Regions from separate parts of the Mesorhizobium sp. WSM1293 genome, predicted to be linked through region 3. Evidence: predicted binding sites of a transcription regulator. Region 3 holds the regulator's gene; each other region holds the start of a gene.
What was found. Region 3 encodes LexA, which represses DNA repair genes until DNA is damaged. Its sites were predicted from a motif close to TGTTCNNNNTGTGTTCNG; they were not measured.
Positions count from the first base shown of each region.

Region 1: a site for LexA is predicted at 5,545-5,562, ahead of M729_RS0118830 (helicase-related protein). Genes of this name have one in related genera too.
Region 2: a site for LexA is predicted at 6,483-6,500, ahead of dinB (DNA polymerase IV). Genes of this name have one in related genera too.

Region 1 is NZ_AZUV01000014.1:58,648-69,063, reverse strand. Features, by position in the region: gene M729_RS0118845 (CarD family transcriptional regulator) at 57-638, opposite strand; gene fdxA (ferredoxin FdxA) at 1,006-1,344, opposite strand; gene M729_RS0118835 (RNA-binding S4 domain-containing protein) at 1,579-1,965, opposite strand; gene M729_RS0118830 (helicase-related protein) at 1,982-5,356, opposite strand; gene phbB (acetoacetyl-CoA reductase) at 6,086-6,811, opposite strand; gene M729_RS0118820 (acetyl-CoA C-acetyltransferase) at 7,010-8,188, opposite strand; gene M729_RS1000000139710 (hypothetical protein) at 8,275-8,403, shown strand; gene phaR (polyhydroxyalkanoate synthesis repressor PhaR) at 8,488-9,099, shown strand; gene M729_RS0118810 (citrate synthase) at 9,121-10,260, opposite strand; gene M729_RS0118805 (citrate synthase/methylcitrate synthase) at 10,353-10,416, shown strand, end outside.
Region 2 is NZ_AZUV01000001.1:697,272-707,687, reverse strand. Features, by position in the region: gene M729_RS0103555 (ATP-binding cassette domain-containing protein) at 1-250, shown strand, start outside; gene M729_RS0103550 (ABC transporter permease) at 247-1,506, shown strand; gene M729_RS0103545 (SDR family oxidoreductase) at 1,529-2,257, shown strand; gene M729_RS0103540 (FGGY-family carbohydrate kinase) at 2,423-4,024, shown strand; gene M729_RS1000000136425 (cupin domain-containing protein) at 4,165-5,196, shown strand; gene dinB (DNA polymerase IV) at 5,206-6,453, opposite strand; gene M729_RS0103520 (helix-turn-helix domain-containing protein) at 6,575-6,991, opposite strand; gene M729_RS0103515 (dihydrofolate reductase family protein) at 7,095-7,694, shown strand; gene M729_RS0103510 (2OG-Fe(II) oxygenase) at 7,719-8,462, opposite strand; gene M729_RS0103505 (methylated-DNA--[protein]-cysteine S-methyltransferase) at 8,459-9,013, opposite strand; gene M729_RS0103500 (hypothetical protein) at 9,165-9,392, opposite strand; gene ada (bifunctional DNA-binding transcriptional regulator/O6-methylguanine-DNA methyltransferase Ada) at 9,405-10,416, opposite strand, start outside.
Region 3 is NZ_AZUV01000008.1:209,873-220,288, forward strand. Features, by position in the region: gene gltX (glutamate--tRNA ligase) at 1-1,035, opposite strand, end outside; gene M729_RS0110880 (ComEC/Rec2 family competence protein) at 1,138-3,600, shown strand; gene lexA (transcriptional repressor LexA) at 3,594-4,334, opposite strand; gene kynU (kynureninase) at 4,745-5,992, opposite strand; gene kynA (tryptophan 2,3-dioxygenase) at 6,070-6,906, opposite strand; gene M729_RS0110900 (AMP-binding protein) at 6,903-8,528, opposite strand; gene M729_RS0110905 (alpha/beta hydrolase) at 8,842-9,672, shown strand; gene glp (gephyrin-like molybdotransferase Glp) at 9,721-10,416, opposite strand, start outside.

The DNA.
Region 1 (10,416 bases), on a different contig from region 3:
GGTCAAACCGGAGCCTCCAATCGTTTCTGGCAGGATTTCTCGAAAGGTGAGAAAGATCAGGCAGCTTCTTCCTGCTCGGCCTCTTCATTGTCGGCCTTGGCGCCACGCTTAGGGCCCTTGTTGAGGTTGACCTCGATCAAGCGCACGGCTTCGGTTTCCGACATGCGGTTGACGGCCGCGATCTCGCGGGCCATGCGGTCGAGCGCCGCCTCGTAGAGCTGACGCTCGGAATAGGACTGCTCCGGCTGGTTGTCGGCGCGGTAGAGGTCACGCACGACTTCCGAGATCGAGATCAGGTCGCCCGAATTGATCTTCGCATCATATTCCTGGGCGCGGCGCGACCACATGGTGCGCTTGACGCGGGCGCGGCCCTGCACGACCTTCAGCGCGCGTTCGACATAATCCTCTTCCGACAGCTTGCGCATGCCGATGGAGGTCGCCTTGGCGACCGGCACCTTCAGGCGCATCTTGTCCTTCGAGAAGTCGATGACGAACAGTTCCAGCTTGTGTCCAGCAACTTCCTGCTCGTCGATCGAGACGATCTGGCCGACGCCATGCGCCGGGTAGACGATGTACTCGCCGGTCTTGAAACCGTGACGCGCAGCGGTGGACTTCTTCTGCGGGGTGATCGTTGCCATTGCGCACTGAACTCCTTGTTGTGGTACCGGCGTCCTGCCGGCCCGAACTCGCGCGATCGGAGAAACCGACCGTTAGCCGCACAACAGATGAACCCATCGGAAAAGCCGGACCGGCAAACCGCAACATCGCGACCGCCTGGCCCAGATCGCTCTGGTCCGAATGGGATTTTCACCTTTCAGTGATTTGGGGCGTCTGCGCCATAAATCGACGTTGTGTCACCGGCATGTTTCGCTGATGTAACACAAAAAGTCGGAAGAATCAAGGTTTTGCTGCATACGCGAAGGCCACAACCCGGCGCCGGCTGTCAAGCCGGTTAATGTGACGTGCCTCTTACCCTGCGTAATACCGGCCTCTGCGGCCGTATTGTCAATCGCCTTCGCCGGGCTCGGCTGAGAAGTATTTCTCGAACTTGCCGGCCTCGCCGTCGAAGGATTTCGCGTCTGCCGGCGGTTCCTTCTTGGCGGTGATGTTGGGCCATTTCTCGGCGTATTCAGTGTTGACCTGCAGCCATTTGTCGAGGCCGGGCTCGGTGTCGGGCTTGATCGCGTCGGCCGGGCATTCCGGCTCGCAAACACCGCAGTCGATGCACTCGTCGGGATGGATGACGAGCATGTTCTCGCCTTCGTAGAAACAATCGACCGGACAGACCTCGATGCAGTCCATGTATTTGCATTTGATGCAATTGTCGGTCACGACATAGGTCATCGGTCGGCTCCGGGACGTCCCATTTTGTTGGGCTTTTTCCGTCAGGTAACGCCTTTGGCCGCTGCTTGCAAGGGCAGCCATTCCTGTCGGCATCAGCGTTTCGAAATGGAATTCCAGGCAGCCGGCGCCCCAGAGGCCGGTGACCTCATGCAGGGCTTCCTGTTTGCCGGGTTCAGTTTTGCTTCAAACACGTCGTTATCCTGGCAAGCGCCGCCTGTTTTTGGACGCCAGGCATCAATCTTCGCCGAGCAATCGGTCGGTCTGGCGACGTTCCTTCTTGGTCGGGCGGCCGCTGCCGGCCTCGCGCAGCCCCGGAATTGCATCGGGAGGGGCTTCGCCCTTCGGTGCGGGCGGTGGCGACATATCCTCGTAGAGCGTACGGGCTTCCTCGGCCGGGCCGCGTCGCGCACCCGCGCCGAGGACCTTCCAGATGAAGATGCGCCGCTCGAGCGTGATGGTCAGGACGTCGCCTGGCTTGACCTGATCTGAGGCCTGCGCTGCTTTGTCGCGATTGATGCGGACCCGGCCGGCGACGACCAGTTTTGCCGCCAGCGAGCGCGATTTCACGACGCGGGAGAAGAACAGCCATTTGTCAATGCGCTGGCGGCCTTCGGCAACCATCGAAGCGAGCCGGGTTCTACTTCTTCAACTGGTCGCGCAGAGCGGCGAGCTTGGCGAAGGGCGAATCCGGATCGAAACGCACCGGACGCTCCTCGCGCGGCTTCGGCTGGAAGGCGGGTTTGCCGCCTTGCGGACCACCCTTGCCATCCGGCCTGCCACCCTTCCAGTCGGGACGGCCTTCGCGGCGGTCGGGACGCTCGCCCTGCGGCCTGTCACGTCGCTGTTCGCCTTCGGCCTGCGGCTTGGGTTTGAACTTCGAGCGGTCGAAGCGCGGCTTGCCGGCTCCATCGCGCCGTCCTTCATGGGCCGGACGCTCTCCGGGTGCAGCGGCGGCCGGTGCGCCGGCGTCCGCAGGCGCATCGCTTCGGCCGCGCGCTTGTCCGTTGCGTGGGCGATTGTTCCTGCGGTTGTCGTCGCGGTTGCGCGGGCGCTGTTCGAAACGACCCTGACGCCACAACAGGATGGGTTTTGGCGCTTCGGCTTCCGGAGCGGGTTCCCCGGTGGCTGCTTCAGTCACCGTCACGGGTTCGTCCGGCGCGGCATTTGACACCAGCTCGGCCGGTGCAACTTTTTCTGCCGCTGCGGCTTCAGTCTCGGCAGCTTCAGCCTCTGCCTGCGGTTCAACCGGTGCCGGTTCAGCAGCAGCCTCGGCAACAGGCGCGTCGTCTTGCACGGTTTCGACCGGAGCGTCCGCCTGTTCTTCCACGGCAGGCGCAGCAGGTTCCGCCGCGGCGTCGGAGGTGATTTCGGTCGCCGTTTCCGAAACGGCCACTGCGTCCGATGCCGGCTCCGACCCTTCGACTGCTGCCTCTGCTGCGGCGTCCGCCGCCTTGGTCTGCTCGGCTCGTGCAGCCTCTTCCGCCGCAAGCTTCGCCATCGCTGCTTCGCGCGCGGCATTGTCCTGTGCTTCGAGCCGCGCCTTGACCTCGACGGCCGGCTTCGGCTCGGCACGGTAGCCGAGACCTTTGAGGATCTCTTCCATATCGTCCGCGGTGGCGCCGAGGATCGACATCATCGGCGGCGTCACCATGAAGGACTGGCCGTCATAGGCGCCGTCCGGGCGCTGGCCGAGGCCGGGCTTCCAGTTGGTCGCCGGGCGGATCAGATCCGCCAGCCGTTCCAGGATGTCGATGCGCACGGCGCGACGGCCGAGATTGCGGTAGCCGGCAAGCTTGTAGAAGGTCTTGTCGAAGGCCGGGTCGATGACCACCGAGGTGCGACCCGAGGCGAGCGCATGGACCACGTCGCCAAAACCTGGCTTGTCCTTGCCGTCGTTCTTCAGCGCCCACAGCAGCGTCACCAGCCCGGCAGGCGCCGGCTTGATCAGCGCCGGCACGAAGACATGGTAGGCGCCGAAGCGCACGCCAAGCCGGCGAAGGGCTGCGCGGCCTTCCTGGTCGAGCGACTTCATCTCCTCGGCGATGTCGCGGCGGTTGATGAGGCCGAAATTCTCGACCAGCTGGAAGGCGATGCCACGGCCGATGCCGGAAATCTGGTCGGCGTTTTTCAAGTCGACCAGCGGCTTCAGCAGCGACTCGATCTGGAAATTGACGAAACGCTCGGCACGCGCGGCGACCTTGTCGCGCGCCGGGCCGGTCAGCTGTTCGTCGGCCAGCAGCACCAGCCGCGGCTTCAGCGCGTCTTCGCCTGATACAAGCGTGCCGATCGGCGCACCGATCCAGCGCAGCGTGCCATCCGACCCGAGCGCGATATCGCCATTGGCCGAGGCGCCGAAGCGTTCGGCGCGCGCCTCGAACTCGGCGGCCAGCGCCTTCTGGGCAGCGGTGCGCACCGCCTTGGCGTCTTCGCCGCCGGCGGTCTGGTCGGCGGTGAAGCGGAACCCTTGCAGCTCGCCGACATGGTGGCCTTCGACAAGGACGGTTCCGGTAGAACTAATTTCGGCTTCAGGCATGGTATTTTCTCTAAGGCGCCGCATGAGGACGGAAGTCCTGCGGTCTACGAAGCGTTTCGTCAACCGCTCATGCAGCGCATCCGACAATCTGTCTTCGATTTCGCGCGTCTTTTCCTGCCAGTGTGCCTGATCGGCCAGCCAGCCGGGCCGGTTCGACACGAATGTCCAGGTGCGGATCTGGGCAATGCGATGCGAGAGCGTATCAATGTCGCCCTCTGTTGTGTCGGCGCGGCGCACCTGCTCGGCCATGTAATTCTCGTCGACATGGCCGTGGCGTGCGAGGTCCGTGTAGATCGAGGCAATGAGATCGGCATGTTGGGCCGGCGCGATCCTGCGGTAGTCGGGCAGCGCGCAGGCTTCCCACAGCAGCGCCACGCGCTTGGCATTGGTGGTGAGTGCGCGGATGTCCTCGTCGCGCGACAGATGCTCGAGCGCCTGTGCATCGACGGCAGGCAATGCCCGTGTCAGTCCCTCGACCGGGGCGTTGGTTTCGATCGAGCGCTTCAGCGCGTCGAGGCTGGCAAAGTCGAAATGTGCGGTGCGCCATTGCAACACCTTCACCGGGTCGAAGTCGTGGCCTTCGATTTTCTTGATCAGATCCTCGTCCAGCGGGTCGACCTGGCCGGTGACACCGAACGTGCCGTCGCGCAGATGCCGGCCGGCGCGGCCGGCGATCTGGCCAAGCTCGGCCGCCGTCAGATTGCGGTACTGGAAGCCGTCGAACTTGCGATTCTGGGCGAAGGCGACGTGGTCGAGATCGAGGTTGAGACCCATGCCGATGGCATCGGTGGCGATGAGGTAGTCGACATCGCCGGACTGGAACAGCGCCACCTGGGCGTTGCGGGTGCGCGGCGAGAGCGCGCCGAGCACGACGGCGGCACCGCCCTGCTGGCGGCGGATCAACTCGGCGATGGCGTAGACCTCGTCGGCGGAAAAGGCGACGATCGCCGTGCGCCGCGGCAGGCGGGTCAGCTTCTTGGAGCCGGCATAGGCAAGATGCGACAGCCTCGGCCGCGTCACCACCGAGACGCCCCTCAGCAGGCGCTGCAGGATACTTTGCATGGTGGCGGCGCCCAGCAGCAGCGTTTCCTGGCGGCCGCGCAGGTGCAGGATGCGATCGGTGAAGATGTGGCCGCGCTCGAGATCGCCGGCGAGCTGCACCTCGTCGATGGCGACGAAGGCGGCGTCGGTCTCGCGCGGCATGGCCTCGACGGTGCAGACCGAATATTTGGCGCCCGGTGGCTGGATCTTTTCCTCGCCGGTAATCAGCGCAACCTTGTGGGCGCCGACCTTTTCGCAGACGCGGGCGTAGACCTCGCGCGCCAGAAGCCTGAGCGGCAGGCCGATGATTCCACTCTCATGCGCCACCATGCGCTCGATGGCGAGATGGGTCTTGCCGGTGTTGGTCGGCCCGAGCACGGCGGTCACGTCGCGGCCCGACAGGATCAGCGGCTCAGTGTGTTTGGGCTGGATGTTCATCAACCTAGAATAAGGCTTCCGGGACCTGGAGATAAGGCTTCTGGCCTCTGGTTGTCGGGAGCGTGCCTCAAATGGGCGCGTATGACAGGCGACACATAGGGATTTCGGGCGCGAAGCGAAAGCGGAATGTTCCGTCGGCAGCCAGAAGGTGGTTCTGTCAAGCTCTCAATCAGATGCGGATTAACGGATAGAACGAGTCTGGAACGAATCGGCGACGAATCAGTGACTCCTGCAGATTCAGCTTTTGTTCACGGCTATATGTGGATTTCGCGACCACGACACGCACCACATGCTGAATCGCTGAACTGGCCCGTTTCGTGCTAAGAGGGCATTGCCATTAACCTTTGCCGATAAACGATCACAATGGCTTGGCGTACCTCGACCAAGGTTATGAAATTGTTGATCTTTCTTAATCTGCGTTAAGCAATTGGCAGGGGATTCCGGCTGTCGTCGTTAACGTTCAGCTCAAAGCCGGAACGAATCGGCGACGAATCAGCGATGGCGGAATTTTCCCGTTTTGTTCACCTCAATATCTTGTGTTGTGAACAGCTTATCCACCGAGAATCCACAGGCTTGGAAGCAGGTTTCGCACAGGTCGGCCGGGCCGCTGTTAACCTCTGCGTGCCGGATTGGGTCAGCAGCCGTGCTGTCACTTCGAAGGGACCATGGCGCCAACGAAAAACGGGCCGGCGCGCCGGCCCGTCGATCTCTGCGCCTACATCGCCGTCGTCAGGCGAAATACTGGCCGCCATTGGCCGTGATGGTCGAGCCGGTGATGAAGCCGGCATCTTCGGATGCGAGGAAGACGACGCAGCGCGCGATTTCTTCGGGCTCACCGAGGCGGCCGACAGGAATCTGCGGAATGATGCGCTCATTGAGCACCTTCTCGTCGATCGCCTTGACCATCTCGGTGGCGATATAGCCGGGACAGATGACGTTGACAGTGATGCCGGCGCGAGCCCCCTCTTGGGCGAGAGCCTTGCTGAAACCGATATCGCCGGCCTTGGCGGCGGAATAGTTGACCTGGCCGGCCTGGCCCTTCTGGCCGTTGATCGAGGAGATGGTGATGATGCGGCCGAACTTGCGGTCGCGCATCCCGCTCCACAGCGGATGCGTCATGTTGAAGACGCCGGACAGGTTGGTGTCGATGACCTCTTTCCACTGCTCGCGCGTGATCTTGTGGAACATGGCGTCGCGGGTGATGCCGGCATTGTTGACCAGCACCGAGACCGGGCCGAGATCGGCCTCGACCTGCTTGATGCCGGCGGCGCAGGCATCATAGTCGGCGACCGACCATTTGTAGACCGGAATGCCGGTCTCAGCCTTGAATTTCGCCGCTGCGGCGTCATTGCCGGCATAGTTCGCCGCAACCGAATAGCCGACGGTCTTCAATGCGATCGAGATCGCCGCGCCGATGCCGCGCGATCCGCCTGTGACGATTGCTACCTTGGTCATGCATTTCCCCTTTTTTGATATCGCCCTGTTGTCGGGCTTGGCAGGCACTGGATACAGAACGGGCGGCTAAAGCGCGTCGCGCTGAGGTAGATTCAGGCGATGCGCTTCAGATGTTTGGTTTTATGCATGTCGGTGTTCCCAAAACCGCTGCGCACTTTTGGGCGACATGCATGCACGCCGCCCTTTTAGTGACTTTCTTCAGAGTGCTTCGACACACATGGCGACGCCCATGCCGCCGCCGATGCACAGGGTAGCGAGACCCTTCTTGGCGCCGCGCCGGCGCATTTCGAAGACCAGCGTGTTGAAGACGCGAGCGCCGGACGCACCGATCGGATGGCCGATGGCGATGGCGCCGCCATTGACGTTGACGATCGAGGGATCCCAGCCCATGTCCTTGTTGACGGCGCAGGCCTGCGCCGCAAAGGCTTCGTTGGCCTCGACCAGGTCGAGATCGCCGACCGACCAGCCGGCCTTTTCCAAGGCCTTGCGCGAGGCGGGAATGGGTCCGGTGCCCATGATCTGCGGATCGACGCCGGCGGTTGCCCAGGACACGATGCGCGCCAGCGGGGTGATGCCGCGCCTCACCGCTTCCGCTTCGCTCATCAGCAGCGCGCCGGCGGCGCCGTCATTGATGCCGGAGGCGTTGGCGGCGGTTACCGTGCCGTCCTTGTCGAAAGCCGGTTTCAGCTTGGTCATGGCGTCGATCGTGGCGCCGTGGCGGATGTATTCGTCCTGGTCGACAATGGTGTCGCCCTTCTTGCCCTTGATGGTGACGGCGACGATCTCGTCCTTGAACTTGCCGGCCTTCTGCGCGGCCTCGGCCTTGTTTTGCGAGGCGAGCGCGAACTGGTCCTGGTCTTCGCGGGTGATCTGGAACTGACGCGCGACGTTTTCGGCTGTGTTGCCCATGTGGTAACCGTTGAAGGCGTCCCACAGCCCGTCCTTGATCATGGTGTCGATCAGCTTGAAGTCGCCCATCTTGACGCCGGCGCGCAGGTGCTGGGCATGCGTCGAAAGCGACATCGATTCCTGGCCTCCGGCGACGATCACCTTGGCATCGCCGATGGCGATCTGCTGCATGCCGAGCGCGATGGCGCGCAGGCCCGAGCCGCAAACCTGATTGAGGCCCCAGGCGGTGGTTTCCTTGGGCAGGCCGGCATTGATCGACGCCTGGCGGGCCGGGTTCTGGCCTTGCGCGGCGGTCAGCACCTGGCCGAGGATGACCTCGTCGACCTCGCCTGGTTCGACGCCGGCACGCGACAGCAATTCCGTGATGACGACGGCGCCGAGCTCATGCGCCGGGGTGGCGGCGAAAGCGCCGTTGAAGGAGCCGACCGGCGTGCGCGCCGCACTGGCAATGACGATGGAAGCGGACATTTTCTTCTCCAGACTTCAAGGGTGTTGCTCTGTCGTTGAGGACTTTTCTTGCCCTTTCCCAACCCCAAGTCAAACCGGAAATGGGCATGGCGCCCATGCGCCGCAAGCAGGCCATGCCTTGCCATGGCGGCCATTCGTCCATTGCTGCGCAGCATATTTTGCCTGCCATGCAGCATTTAGTGATCCCGCACTGCACAAACTGCTTGGAATTGTGAGGCTTTTGCGCATATCCTCAAAAAAGGCACAATCGTTATCGGCGGCTTACTCAGAGGCGCGCCGGTGTCCCCGGGAGGATGTAGATGGCCGCTAAAGACGATCCGATTATCATCAAGAAATACGCCAATCGCCGCCTCTACAACACCGGCACCAGCACCTATGTGACGCTCGAGGACCTCGCCGAGATGGTCAAGAAGGGCGAGGAGTTCACCGTCCAGGACGCCAAGACCGGCGACGACATCACGCATCCGGTGCTGACCCAGATCATCTTCGAACTGGAGAACAAGGACGGGCAGAACATGCTGCCGATCCCGTTCCTGCGCCAGCTCATCGCCTATTACGGTGACCAGATGCAGATGATCGTGCCGAGCTTCCTCGAACAGTCGATGCTTGCCTTTTCCAAGGAGCAGGAGCGCTTTCGCGAGCAGATGAAGGGGGCGCTCGGCAAGTCGCCGCTCGACATGATGAAGATCACCACGCCGATCAAGGCGCTGGAGGAACAGACACGGCGCAACATGGAAATGTTCCAGAATGCGATGCGGCTGTTCACGCCGTTCCCGCCTGCGGGCTCCACGCCAGCCGCTGCGACGTCGCCCGAGCCGGCCAGGAAGGAAACGCCTGACAAGCCCGACGATCTTCAGGAACTGAAGGACCAGATCGCGGCCATGCAGCGCAAGCTCGACACGATGTCCTGAGCGCCTGGCGTTCTTGCGGCCTTACACCAGCACGCCCTCATAGCGGCCGCGCGGCCGGATGACACTTCCGCTTGTTATCTGTTCGACTGTGTGCGCGGCCCAGCCGACGCTGCGTGCGAGCGCGAACAGGCGGAACGGTGCATCGCGCGGCAAGCCTAGGCTGCGCGTCAGCGCGGCCAGCCCAAAGTCGATGTTGGGAAGCGCGCCGGTCGCCGCAAAGGCAGCGTCGCGCAGCGACGATAGTGTGCCGTCAACCTCGATCACCGACAGCAGCGCCGCCCCGCGGGGATCGCCGTCAGGATAGAGTTGATGACCGAACCCCGGCAGCGGCCGGTCATGGCTGAGCCAGCGCCGGATCGTCGCATCGGCGCCATGCCGCGCCGCATCCTCGGCCAGTTGCATCACCGCCTCGCCGGCGCCGCCATGGCGCGGGCCTGACAGCGTCGCGAGCCCTGCCAGCAGGCAAGCGGCCAGCGGCGCGCCGGTCGAGGCTGCGACGCGCGCGGCGAAGGTCGACGCATTCAGTTCATGATCGGCAAGCAGGACAAGCGCACGGCGGATCGCATCGGCGCGGCCGGCATCCACCGACCAGTCCTGCGCAAGCCGCTGATGGACGGGATTTGACCCCGCCGGTGCGCCCAGCGCGGCGGCCAGCACGCCGACCGCGTGCGCGGCATCGGCATGCAGCGAGGCGGCGCTGCGCCCGAGCGACGGGCGCCCCTGGCCGGCAAGCACGGCAAGTTGTGCAAAGGCCGAGGCTCGGCCAGCTTGATGGGGTGCGTCCGGCGACGCTGCTTCGAAAGCCACCGGTTTCGGCAGAGCCCACAGAACGGCGGCGGCTTCTTCCAGTGTGGCGTGCCCGGAGAGCACTGCGGCGTCCTGCCCGCGATAAATGAGCCGACCGTGCGAGACGGTCGAAATCGCCGTTACGATCGAGGGCTCGCCCCAGGCGATGGCGCTTTCGGCGATGACTGACGGGCTGCGGCCGCGCGCCCGGCGGGTCGCCAGTGCGGCGATATCGTCGGCGCGGTACTGGCTGCGGCGCGGATCGGCGCGGTCGGGCCGCATGCCGATGCGCCCACGGCTGACATAGGCGTACAGCGTCTGCGCCCGCACCTTGAGTCTCTCCAGCGCCTCTTCCCGGGACAACCACTCGGACATATCGAGCCCTGATATTGATTCTATTGATCAAGATTGATGGAAACGTTGCCCATCTCTATCTCCGATCCGGAAATGCTTCAAGGAGACAGGCTATGGCGAATGGGCTCGATGATGTGGTGGCGGCGGAAACCGTGCTTTCCGATGTGGATGGTCTTG
Region 2 (10,416 bases), on a different contig from region 3:
CAATTTGATCGAGCGGGTGCGCGACCGCGGCCTCGGCGTCGTCATCATCAGCCACAACATGGAAGACGTGCGCGCCGTCGCCGACCGCATCGTCGTGCTGCGGCTTGGCCGCAACAACGGCATCTTCTCGCCCGATGCCTCGAACCAGGAACTGGTCAGCGCCATCACCGGCGCCTCGAACAATTCGGTGTCGCGGCGCGCCGAGCGCAGGCAGGCCAGGCAAGACCAGACCCAGGAGCCACGCCCATGAGCCGCGAAGCCGAACAGGCCGCCCCCGTGCCGCCGCAGCTCGACCGCGCCGATGTGCGCGTCAAGCACGAGGCGGGGATCGGCGGCGCCATCCGCCGGTTCTTCGACCGGGTCCGCTCGGGCGATCTCGGCTCGCTGCCAGTGATTGTCGGGCTGGTCATCATCTGGACGGTGTTCGCCAGCATCAACCCGATCTTCCTGTCGAGCAGCAATCTGGTCAATCTGCTGTTCGATTGCTCAACCGTCGGCGTCATCGCGCTCGGCATCGTCTGCGTTCTGATGGTCGGCGAGATCGACCTGTCGGTCGGTTCGATCAGCGGCTTTGCCTCGGCCATGGTCGGCACGCTGTGGGTCAACCAGGGCTGGCCGGTGGCGCTCGCGATTCTGGCCGCTGTTGCCGTCGGCGGCTTCATCGGCGCCCTTTATGCGCTGCTGTTCAACCGGCTCGGCATGCCGAGCTTCGTCTCGACGCTGGCCGGCTTGCTGGCGGTGCTTGGCCTGCAGCTCTACATCCTCGGCTCGACCGGCTCGATCAACCTGCCCTACGGCTCGAACCTGGTGAATTTCGGCCAGTTGCTGATGATGCCCAAACTCGTCTCGTTCGCTCTGGCGGCCGTGCCGGGCATCGTCATGCTGATCACCGGCCTGCGCACCGTCGCGCGCCGCCGCGCCGCGAACCTGTCGGCGCCGTCGACCGGCGGGCTCGTCACGCGCGCGGTGGTGATTACGGTCATTCTCGAGCTCATCGTCTTCTATCTCAATCAGGCGCGCGGCATTCCGTGGATGTTCGGCCTGTTCGTCGGCCTGGTCATATCGATGCACTACGCGCTGACGCGGACCAAATGGGGCCGCTCTATGTCGGCGGTCGGCGGCAACCGCGAGGCGGCGCGGCGCGCCGGCATCAACGTGCGGCTGATCTATTCCAGCGCCTTCGTGCTGTGCTCGATGCTGGCGGCTTTCGGCGGCGTGCTGTCGGCGGCCCGCCTGGCCTCGGCCAGCCAGCAGGCCGGCACGGGCGACGTCAACCTCAACGCCATCGCAGCGGCCGTCATAGGCGGCACCAGCCTGTTCGGCGGCCGCGGCAGCGCCTATTCGGCACTGCTCGGCATCATCGTCATCCAGTCGATCGCCAGCGGCCTGACGCTGCTCGATCTGTCCTCGTCGCTTCGGTACATGATCACCGGCGCCGTGCTTGCCATCGCGGTCATCGTCGACTCGCTGGCACGCCGCTCGCGTGTCTCGCATGGCCGGGCCTGAACCCATCAACAGGAAGCAAGACATGAGCCAAGAACTGTCCGGAAAAGTTGCCGCCGTCACCGGTGCCGCGTCAGGCATCGGCCTCGAATGCGCCAGGCATATGCTGGCGGCCGGCGCCACCGTGGTGCTGGTCGACCGCGCCGAGGCGACGCTGAACAAACTGTGCGCCGAACTCGGCCCCAAAGCGATCCCGCTGGTGATCGACCTGATGCAGCCGGCAAGCGTCGCCACCATGATGCCGCAAATCCTGGAGAAGGCCGGCCAACTCGACATCTTCCATGCCAATGCCGGCGCCTATGTCGGCGGCGAGGTGGCGACCGGCGATCCCGACGTCTGGGACCGTATGCTCAACCTCAACATCAATGCCTGCTTCCGCTCGATCCAGGCAGTGCTGCCGCACATGATCGAACGCAAGACCGGCGACATCATCGTCACCAGTTCGATCGCCGGTCTGGTTCCGGTGGTATGGGAACCGATCTACACGGCCTCCAAGCACGCCGTGCAGGCCTTCGTCCACACGGTGCGCCGGCAGGTCGCCAAGCACGGCCTGCGCGTCGGCGCCGTGGCGCCCGGCCCGGTGGTGACGGCACTGGTCGACGACTGGCCAAAGGCTAAGCTCGAAGAGGAACTCGCCGCCGGCGGCCTGATGCAGCCACGCGAGGTGGCCGAAGCCGTGATGTTCATGCTGACCCGGCCGCGCAATGTGACGATAAGGGATTTGGTGATTTTGCCGCAGAGCAATGATCTCTAGGGGGAGTAGGGGAGTAGGGGAGTAGGGCAGTAGGGCAGTAGGGCAGTAGGATTGCTCTGCCGTTCAATGCCCGGGCCCGAGCCAAGCCACCATCCCCTATTCCCGTACTGCCTTACTGCCCTACTCCCCTACTCCCCTACTGCCCTAAACCGAAGGTTTCCCCCAATGTCCCACTTCCTCGGCATCGACGTCGGCACCGGCAGCGCGCGGGCCGGGGTGTTCGACCACACGGGAACCCTGCTTGCCTCGGCCAAACGGGACATCGAGGTCTGGCGCGAGGCCGGCGACATGGTCGAGCAGTCGAGCAACGACATCTGGCGGGCGGTTTGCGCGGCCACGCGTGAAGCGGTCGCGCAATCGGGCGTGGCGCCCGAGGCGATCGCCGGCATCGGCTTTGACGCCACCTGTTCGCTGGTGGTGCTGGGCGAGGGCGGCGTACCGTTGGCTGTTGGCCCGTCGAGAAATCCCGAACGCAACATCATCGTCTGGATGGATCATCGCGCGGTCGAGCAGACGCGCCGCATCAATCGCAGTGGCGAGGCGGTGCTGAACTACGTCGGCGGCATCATCTCGCCGGAGATGGAAACGCCGAAACTCCTGTGGCTGGCCGAAAACCTGCCCGCCACTTTCGACGCCGCCTGGCAGTTCATGGACCTCGCCGATTTCCTCACCTGGCGGGCGACCGGCAGCCTTGCCCGTTCGGTCTGCACGGTGACCTGCAAATGGACCTATCTGGCGCATGAGAGCCGCTGGGACGAGACGTATTTCCGCAAGATCGGCCTCGGCGCTCTGGCCGACGAAGCATTCACGCGCATCGGCACCGAGATCGTGCCGGCCGGTGCCGCACTCGGCGGCGGATTGACCGCGCAGGCAGCAGCAGACCTTGGTCTCAACCCCGGCACCGCGGTGGCGGCCGGACTGATCGACGCGCATGCCGGCGGCGTCGGCACGGTCGGCGCGCGCGGCGATTTCGGCAGCGTGCTGTCGCGCATGGCCTATGTCTTCGGCACCTCGGCCTGCACAATGTCGTCGACCGCCGAGCCGGCCTTCGTCGACGGTGTCTGGGGTCCGTATTTCTCGGCCATGGTGCCGGGCCTGTGGCTGAACGAGGGCGGCCAGTCGGCAGCTGGTGCTGCGATTGATCATCTGGTGCGCATGCACCCTGCAGCCGGCGAAGCGACCGCCAAAGCGCAAGCCGAGGGGCTCAGCCTCAGCGCCTGGCTGTCGCTGCAGGCGCAAAGCCGCAATGGAGCCGCAGCAACGCCGGCCCTGGTCGGCGGCATCCATGTCGTGCCGGAGTTCCTCGGCAACCGCGCGCCTTTCGCCGACCCGGACGCGCGCGCGCTGATTGCCGGGCTCGATCTCGACACCAGCCTCGACAGCCTGGTCGGGCTCTATGTCGCCGGGGTCTGCGGGCTGGGCTACGGCGCGCGCCAGATCGTGCGGGCCGAGCATGACAAGGGCATTCCCGTCGACACCATCGTGGTCAGTGGCGGCGCCGGCCAAAGCCCGCTGGTGCGCCAACTGCTGGCGGACACCACAGGCATGGTGGTGGTGGCCTCGACCTCGCCGGAACCGGTGCTGCTCGGCTCGGCGATGCTGGGCGCGGTCGCCGCCGGTGCCTACAAGGATGTGGCGGCGGCGATGGCCGGCATGTCGGAACTCGGCGAGGTCTATCATCCCGACGCTACGCTGGCCGGCTGGCATGCCAAACGCTTCGCGGCGTTCGAATTGCTGCAGCAGGCGGGCAAGGCCATCCGAGGCTGAAGCGCGCGGCTTCTGTCCGGCTTTGTCAGGAGCGTAGCGAACACCGCTTGGCGGTTTAGCCGGAAGCTGGCAGCTTTGTTCTGTCGTGGACCCTCCAGCAGCACGCGACGAGGGCAGGGCGACAGGACCAGGAGGCCCTAATGGTGGACGAAGCTAAACCGCCGCTACCATTCGCATCGGATGAGGTGCCGTGGACGGAATGGTCCGACGTGCCACGCTTCGGCCTGCGCTACCGGCATTTGTCGCTGGCCGCCCTTGGCGAAAAACACCGTGTCGGCGTGGCAATCGAGGAGCTTCCGGCTGGCAAGCAGTCCTCGCCGGCGCATTACCATATTTTCGAGGAAGAGCATGTCTTCATCCTCGAAGGGGCGCTTACCGCGTATGTCGGCGACGCGGCCTATGCCATGAAGGCCGGCGACTACATCTGCTTTCCCGCCGGTGCCGCGGCGGGGCATTGCCTCATCAATACCAGCGACGCACTTTGCCGCTATGTCATCGTCGGCGAGCGCAACCCGAATGAAGTGGTCGTCTACACCGCCTCCAACAAGGTGCTGGTACGCGCCCTGGGCCGCCGCGCGATCTTCGATCTCGCTGCAAACCGAAGCTACTGGGACGGCGAGAACACCGGCCTTACCGCCGGCGATCCGCTGCCGTCGGATGTGACGGCCGGTGTCACCAAACCCCCAGCCGCGCCGATCCCGCCGATCGCCAGCGATGCTGTCGAATGGAAGGTCGAGGGCGAAGGTCTGCGGTTCGGCGGCCGGTCCAGGCACCTGACTTATGCCGCGCTGGGACGCTCCGACTATCATGTCGGCATGCTGATCGAAGCGCCGGCGCCCGGCATGCGCCTGGCGCCCCGGCACTATCACATGCTGGAAGAGGAGCATGCGCTGATCCTGGAAGGGGAGGTGACGCTGCTGCTTGGCGAGGAGCGCCACGAAATGAAAGCCGGCGACTATGTCTGCTTTCCGGCCGGCCTGGCGGTCGGGCATTCCTTCCTCAACAGCGGCACGGGGCCGTGCCGTTACCTGATGATCGGCGAGAAAAATCCCAACGAGGTCTGCGTCTATCCAGATTCCAACAAGATGGCGGTCGACGCCTTGCGCCGGCGCGACGGCATTTTCGACATGGGAGCGGTGAGGCGGTACTGGGACGGCGAAGAGATGGAGTAGCCCCCGGCTTCACAGCTCCTTCTCCGCCAACTCCCTGAATTCGTCGGGAACCGAGCGCGCCGCCTCCAGTGCCACGGTGCCGTAGCCGACCGCCTGTTTGCCGAAGCGCTCGCGGATCTTGTCGATGGCGCGGTCGGCGTCGAAGCGTGCTAGGCCCTTCTTCGTGCCGGGCCGGCGCCTCTCGTCGGCGAGGCCAAGCGGCAGGTGGAGCTGCAACTCGAAGCTTTCCTCAAGATGCGAGACCGAGATCGCCAGCAGCGAGATCGTTTTCTCCTGTGGATTGTCGGCAAGCACGCCGCGCACCAGATCGCCGGCGATCTCGGCCAGCATCGCGGTTGCCGAGATCGGCTGGTCAAGCGTGATCGAGCGGGTGACGGCTCTGAGATCGGCAAAGCGCACGCGTACCGTCACCGTGCGGCCGGGCCTTGCCTTGGCGCGCAGCCGACTGGCGACGCGGTCGGCCAGATGCAGCAGTGTCGGCACGATGACCCGTGCCACAGCCGGCTTCTGGCCAAGCGCCGATTGGGCGCCGGCCGAATGCGCGCGGCGCTTCGTCTCCAGCTTTCGCGGGTCGCGGTTCCAGGACAGGGCGGCGAGCTTTTCGCCGGCGGCGGGACCGAGCAGGCGCGTCAGCGCGCCGCGATGCGTCCTGGCCAGTTGACCGATGGTCTCGACGCCGATCTCGGCCAGCCGCGCCCTGGTCGCCGGGCCGACGCCCCACATCAGTCCGACCGGCAGATCATGCAGGAAGGCGAGTTCCGTGCCGGGTTCGACGACCACCAGCCCGTCGGGTTTGGCGACCTGCGAGGCGATCTTGGCCAGATGCTTGGTGCGCGCCACGCCGATCGAGATCGGCAGGCCGAGTTCGGCCCGCACGCGGCGGCGGATGGTTGTCGCGATCTCCTGCGGCGAGCCGAACAGATGCGTGCAGCCGGCGACGTCGGCAAACGCCTCGTCGATGGAAATGCGCTCGACTACAGGCGTAAAATCGTCGAGCACCTTGATCGCCGCATCGCCCAGCCGCTGGTAATGGCTGAAATTGCCGCCGACGAAGATCAAATGCGGGCAGAGTTCGCGCGCCCTGCGCCCCGGCATGCCGCCACGCACGCCGAAGGCGCGCGCCTCATAGGAAGCGGCGAGCACGACGCCGCCGCCCACCGCGATCGGCTTGCCGCGCAGCGACGGATCGAGCAACTGCTCGACAGAGGCGTAGAAAGCGTCGAGATCGGCATGCAGGATGGTGGCTGTCGTTTCCATCGACCGCACATCCGCAGTTGCTGATAGAATAGAACAAATAAAGAACAAAGATGGATGGTTGTCAAGCGAAGAGCGATTGGGTGCGGCAACAGCCATGCCGGTTCGGCTTGAACGCAACCGCCTAGACACTATGCTCCGTTCGCAGCGCCGCTTTCATCTTTTCCAGCGCTGCTTCGCCGCCTGCCGCCAACTGGTTGGCAATCCTGGCCAATCTCTCGTCGGCCTTGCGGTGCCTGCTGCCCCAGGCGCCGAGCGTCGCCAGCACCGGCAATAGGTCGATGCCAGCTTCGGTCAGCCGGTAGACTGTTCTCAAGCCATGCGTCGGGTCGTCGCTTCTGGTGAGGATGCCTTCGTCCTGAAGCGTTTGCAGTCGCTCGGCCAGCGTGCGCGAGGAGATGCCTTCGTCGGATTGCAGGAATTCGCGAAAGTGCTTTTTCCCGGCGAAGACCATGTCGCGGATGATGAGCAGCGTCCAGCGGTCGCCGATGAGTTCGAGCGACAGGTTGATCGGGCAGTCGGATTTTTCGCGCGTCGCCATCTATGGTTCCATTTCTAAATCACTTTACTATTGACATCGTTTTGGCCTTGCGTCAACAGTTCCAAATGTAAACTGTTTTGCGATAGCCGTGAGGAGAATGACGGTGAAAAAGCTGGTCCTGCAGATGCAGATGTCGGTCGACGGCTTTGTCGGCGCCACCGAGGATCATTCCTGGCAGCTCTGGGAGTGGGGTGACGAGAGCGCCTGGGACGATGAGCTGAAGCAGGACTTCAACGCTGTCTTCACAGGCGTCGATACCATCCTGCTCAGCCGCAAGATGGCGCAGGAGGGCTATCTCACCCATTGGGGCAATGCCGCCAAGAAGTTTCCGCACGATCCGTTCTACGCCTTTGCGCAACGCATCGTCGACGCCCGCAAGGTGGTGCTCAGTGATAAGTTCAAGCAATCGGCCGGGGAGCCGGTCTGGGAGCGCACGAGCGTGGCCAGCGGCGACCTGCCGCGCGAAGTCAATGCGCTGAAAGCGGGCGAGGGCGGCGACATGGCCGTGTTCGGCGGCGCCGGTTTCGCCTCGGCGCTGATCGCGGCCGGGCTGGTCGACGAGTTTCAGCTTTTCATCAACCCGGCGGTGCTGGGTGCGGGCCGCCGGATTTTTGATCAGGGCGGTTTTAGAAACCTGCGGCTGCTCGGCTCGAAGGCCTATGACTGTGGCATGGTGGTCAGTCGCTATGCACCGGCGGGGTGAGGGGGACCTCCATCTTCTCCCTGCTCACTTCGCATCGTGAAAAATAATCCCGACCGTATGCCGCATGCCTGAGCGGAGCCGGCTGACGCCGTGGCGCAAATTGACGCGGTAGTTGCCCTTGGTTCCCTGTACCGGCCGGTTGTGGACGGCGAAGACAACGGCATCGCCCTGGCGCAGCGGCACCACTTCGACGCGGCTCTGCATGCGCGGCCGCTGCTCGGTCAGCGCGAACTCACCGCCGGTGAAATCCTGGCCCGGCTCGGAGAGCAGGATCGCCACCTGCAGCGGAAAGGCGAGGTCGCCATAGAGATCCTGATGCAGGCAGTTGAAGTCGCCAGGCACATATTGCAGCAGCAGCGGCGTCGGCCGCGTCTGGCCGGCGGCATGACACTGATCGAGAAACGCGGCATGCGTCGCGGGATAACGCATGGCCTGCCCCATCCGCTCGCTCCACCGGTTGGCGACCTCGGCCAGCCTGGGATAGAGCGCGCTGCGCAGGCCACCCAGCAGGTCGGGCAAGGGATAGCGGAAGTAGCGGTACTCGCCCTTGCCGAAGCCATGCCTGGCCATATGGATGTGGCTGCGGAAATGCTTCTCCTCGGGATAGAGGCCCGCGATCTGCCGGCACTCTTCGGGCGACAGCAGCTTTTCAATCACCGCGCAGCCGAAGCCGTCGAGTTCGGCGGCAAGGGCGGGCCAGTCGTAACCCGCGACACGCGTCCGAGCAGCTTCAACCGCCGATGCGGCAACCCTGGCATGGGCATTCATATCGTAGCCTCCTTGTCGATCAGAGCGCGCTTGCGCTCGACGCCCCAGCGGTAGCCCGACAGCGTGCCGTCGGCGCGGACAACACGGTGGCAGGGAATGCCCAGCGCAATCGCGTTGGCCGCACAGGCCGTCGCCACGGCACGGGCGCCGTCCGGCTGGCCGAGGCGCTGGGCCAGCGCGGCGTAGGTGATGGTGGCGCCGCACGGGATGCCTCGGAGCGCCTCCCACACGCGCTGCTGGAATGGCGTGCCGCGGCGCAGGTCGAGCGGCAGGTCGAGGCCGACGCCAGGTATTTCGACGAAGCGCGCGATTGCCGCGAGATCGTCGCGCAAGGTGGCCCCGTCTTCGACCAGTAGCTTGCCCGGGAAGCGATGGCCAAGATCCCGCTCCAGTGTGTCGGCGTCCGAGCCGATCAGGATGGCGCAGACGCCGATAGCGCTGCGTGCCGCCAGGATTTTACCGATCGGGGATTCGCCGATGGCGTAGGTTATGATATCGAGGGCGGCGAGCTTGGTGACTGTCGCCGGAATATTGGTTTGTACGAGGTTCATTGCCTTCAATCCTTTTGTCTGTGCCTGAACCCTAGCCACCTACCAGCCGTGTCTCACTCCGGTGCTTGCTTTCAAATTCGAATCCCCAAGGCAGGTGCTCTACGGCGCCGTAGAGCGCTGATTTGGATCATTGGCACTTGGCCTGAGGATGTCATGCGACACGGGTGACGGAAATTTCGCCCAGCATGAACACTTCGCCTGATGACAGGCGCAACTCAACCTCGCCGGTTGCGGTGCGGCTCCATTCGGCTTTGCCATCATCGACCATCTGGCCGATGGCGGTCATCACCCGTGATTTCGCGTCAGGGGCGCGGCGGCTGCCGGCAGCTTGGGTCTGGATGTTCGCATCGGTGGTGGGAGACCTTGCCATCGCGCGCATTGCCGGTCCTCGTCAGGCCCGCACCGACCGGTTGGCATTGTCGGACGCTGCCTCGCGGTCGAGCAGTGCGCGCTTGCGCTCCGCGCCCCAGGCGTAGCCGGAAAGTGCGCCGTCCTTGCGGATGACGCGGTGGCAGGGAATGGCGACGGCAAGATTGTTGGCGGCGCAGGCGGCGGCGATGGCGCGGGTCGCCTTAGGTGCGCCTATGCGATGCGCGATCTCGGCATAGGAAACCGTTTGGCCGGCGGGGATGGCGCGCAAGGCCTGCCAGACGCGCTGCTGGAACGCCGTGCCGCGGACGTCGAGCGGCAGGTCGAGGCCGAGCGCCGGAGCCTCGACGAAACCGACGACGCGGGCGACCAGCGCCTCGTAGTCGCGGTCGCCACCGATCAGCCGTGCCCTGGGGAAACGATCCTGCAGGTCGCGCACCAGCGCGTCGGGATCGTCTCCGAGCAGGATCGAGGCGACGCCCTTCTGGCTGGACGCGACCAGGATGGTGCCGAGCGAGGTCTCGCCAACGGCGAAGCGGATCTCTTCGTCGGCGCCACCGGCGCGATAGCGCGTCGGCGTCATGCCGAGCATGCCAGTGGATTTCTCGTAAAAACGCCCGCTCGAATTGAAACCGGCATCGTAGATCGCAGCCGTCACGCTGGTGCCGTCTTCCAGGCCCTGGCGGACCCTGGCGGCACGGTGCGCGGCGGCAAAATCCTTCGGCGTCAGCCCGGTGACGGCCTTGAAGATGCGGTGGAAATAACCGGCGCTGCGGCCGGCGGCATCCGCCAATTCAGCCAGCGAGGGTTCTTCCTCGCTCTGCTCGATCCTGCGGCAGGCAGCGGCGACCATCGCCGCGTTGCCGGCCTCGAGCGACGGGCCATGTGGATCGCAGCGCCGGCACGGGCGAAAACCGGTCGCCCTGGCCTGGTCCAGCGTGTCGTGCAACTGCACATTTTTCGGATTGGCGCGCCGAGACGGACAGGAAGGCCGGCAATAGACGCCCGTCGTCGCCACCGAATACCAGAATGCG
Region 3 (10,416 bases):
GTCGTTCAGGCGTGCGGCGATCGCCGGGCCACCTTCGAGGTAGGGCAGGGTGGCGATGAAGATGTCGAACAGTTCGGCATCGCTCATGCGGCGCATATGCGCGCCGTTGATTGCCTCCAGCTTGGCGAAGTCGAAGCGCGCCGCGCCCTTGTTGACGTCGCCGATGTCGAACCAGGAAATCATGTCCTTTATCGACATGATCTCGTCGTCGCCATGGCTCCAGCCGAGACGCGCCAGGTAGTTGAGCAGCGCCTCCGGCAGGTAGCCCATGGCGCGATAAGCCTCGACGCCAAGCGCGCCGTGCCGCTTCGATAGCTTGGCGCCATCGGCGCCGTGGATCAGCGGGATATGCGACATGGACGGCACGTTCCAGCCCATGGCGTTGTAGATCACGGACTGGCGAGCGGCGTTGGTCAGATGGTCGTCGCCGCGGATGATGTGGGTGACGGCCATGTCATGATCGTCGACGACGACGGCATGCATGTAAGTGGGATTGCCGTCGGAACGCAGGATGATGAAGTCATCGAGATCCTTGTTGGGAAAGCGCACGTCGCCCTGGACCCGGTCATGGACGACGGTCTCGCCTTCGGTCGGCGCCTTGATGCGGATGGCGCCCTTGGCACCTGCGGGTGCCTCTGATGGGTCGCGGTCGCGCCAGCGGCCATCGTAGCGGGGTGGCAGCCCCTTGGCTCTGGCGGCCTCGCGCATGGCCTCCAGTTCGGCTGGCGTGGCGTAGCAATAATAGGCCTTGCCCATGCGCACGAGCTCCTCGGCCACCTCGCGGTGGCGCGGCGCACGCTCGAACTGCGACACTGGCTCGCCGTCCCAGCTCAGGCCAAGCCAGGAAAGCCCGTCGAGGATGGCAGCCGTCGCGGCTTCATTGGAGCGTTCGCGATCGGTGTCCTCGATGCGCAGCAGCATCGTGCCGCCGGTGTGCTTTGCATACAGCCAGTTGAACAGCGCCGTGCGCGCGCCGCCTATGTGCAAATAGCCGGTGGGCGAAGGGGCAAAACGGGTGACGACCTTGTCGGACATGGAACTCTCGGAAACCATCTGAAGCGGGGTGCGGTCGCGCGGACTTTCGCGCTTTGCGCGTTCATGTAGCATAGGGTGTCGAGGGCGCAAGGGGCAGACCCGATGGCTGGACGAGGCTGGGGCTCGGATCAGGGCGAGGACGCTGCCATTGGCGTCCGCGAACGGTCCCTGTTTGCGCCTCTGCCAGCCTCATTGCCGCCGCCGTCGCCCCTCGTGCCGGATTCCGGCAAGCTGCCCTTGCAAACGGGTGTCGCCGCCTCTGTTCCGGTTGCCGGAACCGGCAGGATCGTGCGCGTGCGCCGGCAGATCGGCCTGATATCACTGCCTCGCCTGCGCCACAGCGTGAACACGGCGGCGAGCCTGGAACTCGACCGGGGCGTGGCCTTCCTGCTGGTACCGGTCTGCCTTGCGATCGGAGCGATCGGCTATTTTTCGCTGACGGCTGAACCCGACTTTGCGAGACCTGTCGCGGTTGTCATCCTGACGGGGATCTGTGCGCTGGTCTCGCGCTCATGGCCAAAGACCCATCTGTGTTTCATGGCGGCACTTTTGTGCGCCCTAGGACTGCTTGCTGCCAAGGTCGAGACGTGGCGTGCGGGCACACAAATGTTGGGCTCGGAAATCTCGACGCAGGTGACCGGCCGCGTCGTCTCGCTCGACCGGATGGAAACTGGCCGTATCCGGCTGACCATCGACGTAACATCGACCGCAAGACCGAAACTGCGCTATGCGCCGGAACGGGTACGGCTTTCGGCACGCAAGATCCCGGCTGACGTGACCGCAGGCTCGCTCATCACCGGATATGCCAAGCTTTTGCCGCCGACCGGGCCGGTGCGACCGGACAGCTATGATTTCTCCTTCGACAGCTATTTTGCCGGCATTGGTGGCAGCGGATTCTTTCTCGGCAATCCAAAGCTTGTCGTCAGCGATGATGGCGACATGCCGCTGTCGGCCCGAATTTCCTCCAGCGTGGAAAATGCCCGTGAAGGCATCGCCGACCATATCAGGGCGAGCGTCGGCGGCGCCGAAGGCGAGATCGCCGCGGCGCTGATCGTCGGCGTGCGCGCCGGCATTCCCGACGACATCAATGAGGCGATGCGACGTACCGGCATCTACCACATCATCTCCATTTCGGGACTGCACATGGCTCTGGTCGCCGGCACCATCATGGGGTTGCTGCGCGGCGCCTTCGCCTTGTTTCCCGATTTTTCCGCGCGTCGCCCGGTCAAGAAGTATGCCGCTGCCGCCGCACTGTTCTCGATCGCAGCCTACCTCGTCATCTCAGGTATCGTCGTCGCCGCCGAGCGCAGCTTCATCATGCTGGCAGTGATGCTGATTGCAGTTCTGTTCGATCGAGCAGCACTCACCATGCGCAATCTGGCGATCTCGGCGATCGCCGTCATCGTGGTGTCGCCGCATGAGGTGGTCGGCCCGAGTTTTCAGATGTCGTTCGCCGCGACCGCAGCTCTGGTCGGCGCCTATGCCGGCTGGGCGGATCACCGCGCGGGAAAAGCAAGACCGCCGCCGCCGAAGCGATCCTTGCCCGGGTTCCTGACACGAAAATTCCTGCTGGCGGCAATCGGTCTGGCCATGACCTCGATCATCGCCGGCAGCGCCACGACGCTGTTTGCCATCTGGCATTTTCAGCGTGTGTCGCCGCTCAGCCTGTTCGCCAATCTCGCGGTTATGCCGATCGTCACCGTCGTCATGTTCCTGGCCGTCGCCAGCGCGCTGCTGATGCCTTTCGGATTGGATTGGCCAGGTCTCTACCTGATGGGCAAGGGCCTGACGATGATGATCGCCATATCGGGCTGGATCTCCGAGCGTTCGCCTGTCGATGGGGTCGGGCTGATTTCGCAACAGTCGGTCCTGCTGGTGGCCATTGCCCTGGTCATCGCGACGATGGCGACGACATGGCTGCGGCTCGCGGCTCTGCCATTCGCGTTGGCAGGCTTGCTGACCGTCTCGGATACGCGCACGCCCGATGTGCTGATCTCGGAAGACGCCCGGCTGGTGGCGTTGCCGATCGGTGGCGGTGAGCTTGCCGTCAGCCGGCAACGGCCGAACGAATTCACCGTCGACAACTGGAAACGCGCGCTGACATCGGAAACCATCGTCGTTCCGGAAGTGTTCGACAACAGCGATGGGCAATTCGACGTCGCGGATGCCGTTGAGCTACCGCCGGGATCGCCGTTCTATTGCTCCTCAGGCGTTTGCGTGGCCAGGCACATGTCCGGTGCGATCATTGCCTATGTCGAGGACCGCAAGGACACCTGGAAAGCCTGCGGCTTCGCCGAGCTGATCGTCGTCAACGATGCCACCGCCTATGACGCCTGTCACAACCCGCTGGTTCTCGTCATCACCAAGCGGCAACTGGCTCGCAAAGGCAGTGCCGCGGTCTTCTTCGATCGCCAATCGGCGACCACGCCGGCGACGATCAGCTTCGCGGTGGACAGCCCATATCGGCCCTGGCACACGCAACGCAGATACTCTCGCGAGGCGAGGGGGCTGGCACCCTTCAAGAAACCCGAGAAGCCAGTGGTCAACCCACAGCCGTCTCAGTAGCGACGGATCAGGCCGACGAGCTTGCCTTGCACCTTGACCCTGTCCGGCCCGAAAATCCGTGTCTCGTAGGCTGGATTGGCGGCTTCGAGGGCAATCGAGGCGCCCTTGCGGCGGAACCGCTTCAGCGTCGCTTCCTCTTCATCGACCAGCGCCACGATGATCTCGCCGGGGCTGGCCGTATCGGCGTTACGGATGATGACGGTGTCGCCGTCGAAGATGCCGGCCTCGATCATCGAATCGCCCTTGACCTCCAGCGCATAGTGCGCGCCGCCCATGATCATGTCCGGCGGCACCGAAATCGAATGCGTCTGATGCTGGATGGCATCGATCGGCACGCCGGCGGCGATGCGACCCATGACCGGGATCGAAACGGCAGAGACCGCATCGTCGTCATTGCCGGGCGAAGGCATCCGCGAAGGCGCCGGCTTGATCTGCCGGCCAAGAGCACCACCCTGACCAAGACTGCCCTGGATGACGCTTGGCGAAAACTTCTTTGCCGCATTGAGGCCTGGCGCGATGGAGTCCGGCAGCCGCAGCACTTCCAGCGCGCGGGCCCGATTGGGCAGCCGGCGGATAAAGCCGCGCTCCTCAAGGGCCGTGATCAGCCGATGAATCCCGGATTTGGAGGCAAGGTCGAGCGCCTCCTTCATTTCGTCGAAGGATGGCGGAATGCCGCTCTCCTTCAGGCGTTCATGGATGAACATCAGCAGTTCATGTTGCTTGCGTGTCAGCATGGCGGCCCCCAGGTTCCCTGAAACCAGAATCGAAAAACAAACCCAGAACAAACACTATCTGTTCCAGTTGTGTTCTGCAACCGTTTAAAGTTTAATGAATTTGTTAAGGCTGCTGAAATTATTTGGCGCTTGCCAGCGGGTTACGATCGACGGGCGCCACCTTCGGCAATGCGCCTGCTCACATTGAAATTGTTATGGTTAATGACCTGTGGCTTATCCTCTACCAAAGCTTGGCGTTATCTGTCGATCAGCCTCGACAAGGGGCGATTGCAACCTTCGGGACGTTCGTTTGCCGTGAACGAAACGGAGCCAAAACGCCAACGTCAGTTGGGCATTTTGGCTGGAAATTCAGCTCTCCGTCATTTGCCAGGCAGTGAGGGCAGCGACGGCGGATCGCCGGGATCGGTGCGTCAGGTAACGGCTTCCTTGACGGCGAAACGCTGGTCCTTCCATGCACCCGTGCGCAGAATGTCTTCCAGAACCTCAACCGCCAGCCACACATCCTTGTAGCTGACATAGAGCGGCGTGAAGCCGAAACGGATGGTCGACGGTGCGCGGAAGTCACCGATCACCCCGCGCTCGATCAGCGCCCGCATGATTTGATAGCCGTGGTCGTGAAGGAACGACACCTGGCTGCCGCGCCTGGTCGCGTCGCGGGTGGTCTCCAGCGTGAGACCGTAGGCGCCGCACTTGGCTTCGACGAGCTGGATGAACAGTTCTGTCTGCGCGACGCTCTTCTTTCGCAATGCCGCCATGTCGACGTCGCTCCAGATGGCAAGCGCGCCTTTGAGCGCCCGCATCGACAGGACCGGTTGCGTACCGCACAGAAAACGGCGGATGCCGGTGCCGGCAACATAACCCCGTTCGAAGGCAAAGGGCCGCGCATGGCCCCACCAGCCGCTGAGCGGCTGGCTGATATCGCCGTGGTGGCGCTGCGCGGCATAGATGAAGGCCGGCGCGCCCGGACCGCCGTTGAGGTACTTGTACGTGCAGCCGACAGCGAAATCGGCATTTGCCTGATCGAGCTCGACGGGCAGGGCGCCGGCGGTGTGGCAGAGATCCCAGACGATCAGCGCTCCGGCCGTATGAGCCCTGCGCGTCAGCGCCGCCATGTCGCGCAGTTCACCCGATTTGTAATTGACGTGGTTGACCAGCACCACCGCGACGTTTTCGTCGATCAGATCTTCGATGGTCGGCGCGTCGACGCCCGCGAGGCGCAGCAGGACGCCATCCCGGGTCGAGGCCACGCCTTCGGCGATGTACAGGTCGGTGGGAAAACTGTCACCTTCGGCGACGATGGCTGACCGGCCGGGCCGCATCTCCATCGCTGCGTGCAGCACCTTGTAGATGTTGGTCGATGTCGTGTCGCAGACAACGGTCTGGCCGGCCGCGGCTCCTATCAGGCGTCCGAGCTGGTCGCCGAGTTCGATCGGCATCTCGAACCATCCGGCCGTGTTCCAGGCTCGGATAAGATCTCGGGCCCATTCCTGCGTCGCCGCCTGCTGCAGCTCGCCGAAAACGGCATGAGATGCTGCCCCCAGTGAATTGCCGTCGAGATAGATCACCCCCTCCGGCAGAATGAAACGGTCGCGCATGGCCCGCAGCGGATCCGTGGCATCCATCGCTTCGACTGCGGCGAGATCAGGAATTCCACTCATGGTCAGTCCCCGGTTGTTCGCGAAGGGTTTCCGCCACAGAGCGTCCCTTCGGTGAGCCTGTTCTCATTTCGATGATGTCAGAGCCGAGTGCGGACCGTCCACAGCTCCGGAAACAGCACGACCTCGAGCATTTTCTTCAGATACGAAGCACCCGACGTGCCGCCGGTGCCGCGCTTCAGACCGATGATGCGCTTCACCGTGGTGACGTGGTTGAAGCGCCAGCGGCGGAAATAATCCTCGAAGTCGACCAGCTTCTCGGCCAGTTCGTAGAACATCCAGTAGCGCTGCGGATCGCGGTAGATAGTCTGCCAGGCGACCAGGACCTCTTCATTCTCGGTTCGCGTCTCACGCCAGTCCGTGCGCCTGGCATCGGCACCGATGTCGAATCCGTTGCGCGCCAAAAGCAGCAGCGCTTCGTCGTAGAGCGATGGCTCGGCCAGGATGGCTTCCAGCTTTCCGCTGAGGTCAGGCCGATGCTTGTGAGGGCCGAGCATGGCCAGGTTGCGGTTGCCGGCCATGAACTCGATGGCGCGATACTGCCAGGACTGGAAACCCGAGGACTGGCCGAGCGCGTCGCGAAACTCGGTATATTCGCTGGGCGTCATCGTTCGCAGCACATCCCAGGCATTGTTCAGCTGCTCGAAGATGCGCGCGACTCGCGACAGCATCTTGAAGCTCGGCTCGAGCCGGTCGGCGCGGATCGAGCGGATCGCGGCGCCAATCTCGTGCAAAGCGAGCTTCATCCACAGTTCCGAGGTCTGGTGCTGGATGATGAACAGCATCTCGTCATGCGCCGACGACAGCGGCGTCTGCGCCTCCAGCACTTTCTCCAGGTGCAGATAGTCGCTGTACGACATGCGCTCGTTGAACGACATCTGTGCGCCTTCGGACGCCGGATCGTAGGGCTCGCTCAATTGACTTTCTCCGTGCGCAGCCGGAAGCGCTGGATCTTGCCGGTCTGGGTCTTGGGCAAAGCAGCAATGAATTTCACCGATCGCGGGTATTTGTAGGGTGCGATCGTCGCCTTGACATGGTCCTGCAGGCGCTTGGTGGTCAATGCGTCAGGCGCCACGCCCTGCACCAGCACGACATGTGCCTCGACGATCTGGCCGCGCTCGGCGTCCTCGGCACCAATGACCGCGCATTCGGCGACGTCGGGATGTGACAGAAGTGCGGCCTCGACTTCGGGGCCGGCGATGTTGTAGCCGGCGCTGACGATCATATCGTCGGAGCGCGCAGCGAAATGGAAGAAGCCGTCCTCGTCCTGCGTGAAGGTATCGCCGGTGATGTTCCAGCCGTCGCGCACGTAGTCCTTCTGCCTGATATCGGCCATGTAGCGGCAGCCGGTCGGTCCGCGCACCGCAAGCCTGCCGGTCGCGCCGCGCGGTACTTCGCGCATCTCGTCGTCGACGATGCGCGCCTCGTAGCCGCCGACCGGCTTGCCGGTCGACGCGGGCTTCATGTCGCCAAAGCGGTTGGAGATGAAGATATGCAGCATTTCGGTGGCGCCGATGCCGTCGAGGATCGGCTTGCCGGTCTTTTGCGTCCACTCTTCGAAAACCGGAGCGGGCAAGGTTTCGCCGGCTGAAACGGCAACGCGCAGCGACGACAAGTCGGCACCTTCATCCATGGCCTTCAGCATGGCGCGATAGGCAGTCGGCGCGGTGAAGGAGATCGTGGCTTTGTAGGTCTCGATGATGTGGATCATGTTGGGTGGCGTCGCCTGCTCCAGCAGCGTCGCCGCCGCACCGAAGCGCAGGGGAAAGATAGCGAGCCCGCCAAGGCCGAAAGTGAAGGCCAGCGGCGGCGAGCCGACGAAGATGTCGTCCGGCGTCACCTCCAGGATTTCGCGGGCATAGGCGTCGGCGATGATCAGGAGGTCGCGGTGGAAATGCATCGTCGCCTTCGGCACGCCTGTCGTGCCCGAGGTGAAGCCGAGCAGCGCGACATCGTCGCGGCCGGTGTTGACGGCGGTGAATGTCACCGGCTTGTCGAGAGCGGCACGATCGAGCTCGGCATCATGGTTGGCGGTGCCGTCGAAGCCTATGACCTGTTTGAGGAAGGTGCTGTCCTTGGCGCAGGCGGTCATCTCGTCCATCAGCCTGGTGTCGCAGAGCGCGACGGTGATTTCCGCCTTGTCGACGATCTTGGCCAGTTCGCCGGCGCGCAGCATAGGCATGGTGTTGACGACCACGGCGCCGACCTTGGTGGCAGCCAGCCAGCAGGCGACCATGGCGGGGTTGTTGGCCGAGCGGATCAGCACCCGGTTGCCGGGCTCGACGCCATAATTCTCGACCAGCGCGTGGGCGAGCCTGTTCGTCCAGTCCGACAGTTCCTTGTAGGTGCGGCGGCGGCCATTGCCGATCAGGGCTGTGCGGTCGCCGAGGCCCTTCTCGACCAGCCGGTCGGTAAGTTCGACACCGGCGTTGAGGCGTTCGGGATAGTCGAAGCCATCGAGCAGTATATCGGGCCATTGCTCCGGCGGCGGCAGGTGATCGCGCGAGAACGTGTCGATATGCGCTGAAGGCCCAAGCATGTCGCCGCTCTCCCGTCTGCTGCCTGGCCAGTGCGCAATGCGCCTTGGCTGGATGTGGTGGATCCTAAGGTCCTGCTCTGAGGAGGCTTCGTGCTGCCCATCACGCCTGCTCGGAGATGCGCGCCGAAAGGGTGAACATCTGCAGGTGAGGGCAGCACAGCAGACCTCCCATTGTCGGCTGTTCGTGCGGGCAGGATCGCACCAGTCGAAATTTGTTTCAAGCCTAAAGTGTTTTTGCCCTGGAGCATTGACGCATGTCGTGGCGTTGGCCATTGCTGGCGGAGAAGCGATGCCGTTTTGGGGGAGGGCGCAGATGTTCGAACGTCACATCGTCGATTGGGATGATGCCTATGCCAACGGTGCGAACATCGCCGGCAGCGACCGTTGGCCAGCCGCCTGGGCGGAGCCAGCGGCAGCATTCCGCGATGCGCTCTCGGCAGAGAGCCGGGCACGGCTCGACATCGCCTATGGCGACGGGTCGCGCAATCGGCTCGATCTTTTCCTTCCCAAGGCCGCGCCCAAAGGACTGGTGGTGATCATCCATGGCGGTTACTGGCTGGAGACCGACAAGAGCTTGTGGTCGCATCTCGCCAAGGGCGCGGTCGGCAGCGGCTTCGCCGTTGCGATGCCCTCCTACACGCTGTGCCCGGACATACGCATCGCAGGCATCGTCCGGGAGGTCGGGGCGGCGATTGGCAAGGCAGCGGCAATGGTTGACGGACCGCTGATGCTGACCGGACATTCGGCCGGCGGCCATCTCGCCACCCGGATGGTGACGACAACCACGCCTTTGGCGCCGGATGTGGCGCGGCGCATACGCCATGTCGTTTCGATTTCAGGTCTACACGATTTGCGTCCGCTCATGCGCACCGGCATGAACAAGGACCTGGCAATCGACGAAGAGGAGGCGCTGGCTGAAAGCCCAGCCCTGCTGCGCCCGATGGATGGCGCCCGCATCACCTGCTGGGCCGGCGGCGGTGAGCGCGCCGAGTTCCTGCGCCAGAATGCGTTGCTTGCCAACATCTGGACCGGCCTTGGCGCCACCACCAGCACCGTGGTCGAGCCCGACCGGCATCACTACGACATTGTCGACGGCCTTACCGATCCGGCGCATCCGCTGACGCAGAGCTTGATCTCCAGCTAGAGCCGAGATCACTTTCTCGTCTGTTATGAACGGCTTGCCTGGAATTCCTCAGCGCAGCATCAAAACGCTGCAAGCCTCGCCCGCGGCTGCTGCAGGGGCAAACGGCGCCCGCACGATCAGCCCGTTGGCGTCGGCCAGCATTCTCAGCATCGAGGAATCCTGAATGCCGAACGGCGTCGCCACCAGCGCGCCGTCATCTTCCCTGACCACGGCTCGGACATAGTCCTGGCGCAAATCATTGGCCGGCATTGCGGTACCCAGTCGCGCTGGGCGAATGTCCTGGCGATGGTTGCGGCCGCCGAGCCGCGCCAGCAGCGGCTTCAGGAACAGTTGCGAGCAGACCAGGCTTGCCACCGGGTTGCCGGGCAGGCCGATGCACCTGATATCGCCGAGGCGGCCGAACATCAGCGGCTTGCCGGGGCGCATGGCGATCTTCCAGAAGCCGAGCGTCATGCCTTCGCCGGTCAGCACATCGTGGATCAGGTCGTGATCGCCGACCGAGGCGCCACCAAGCGTCACGATGACATCCGCACCGGCCGCGACCGCTTTTTGCACCAGTTCGGCGATGGCCTCCTTGCGATCGGCGGCAATGCCGAGATCGAGCGCGCGGGCGCCGACCGAGTGTGCGGCGGCAGCGACGCCATAGGCATTGGACGAGATGATCTGGTCCGGGCCGAGATCACTGCCCGGCGGCAGCAATTCATCGCCGGTGGCGATGATGGCGACCAGCGGTCGTTTCACCAC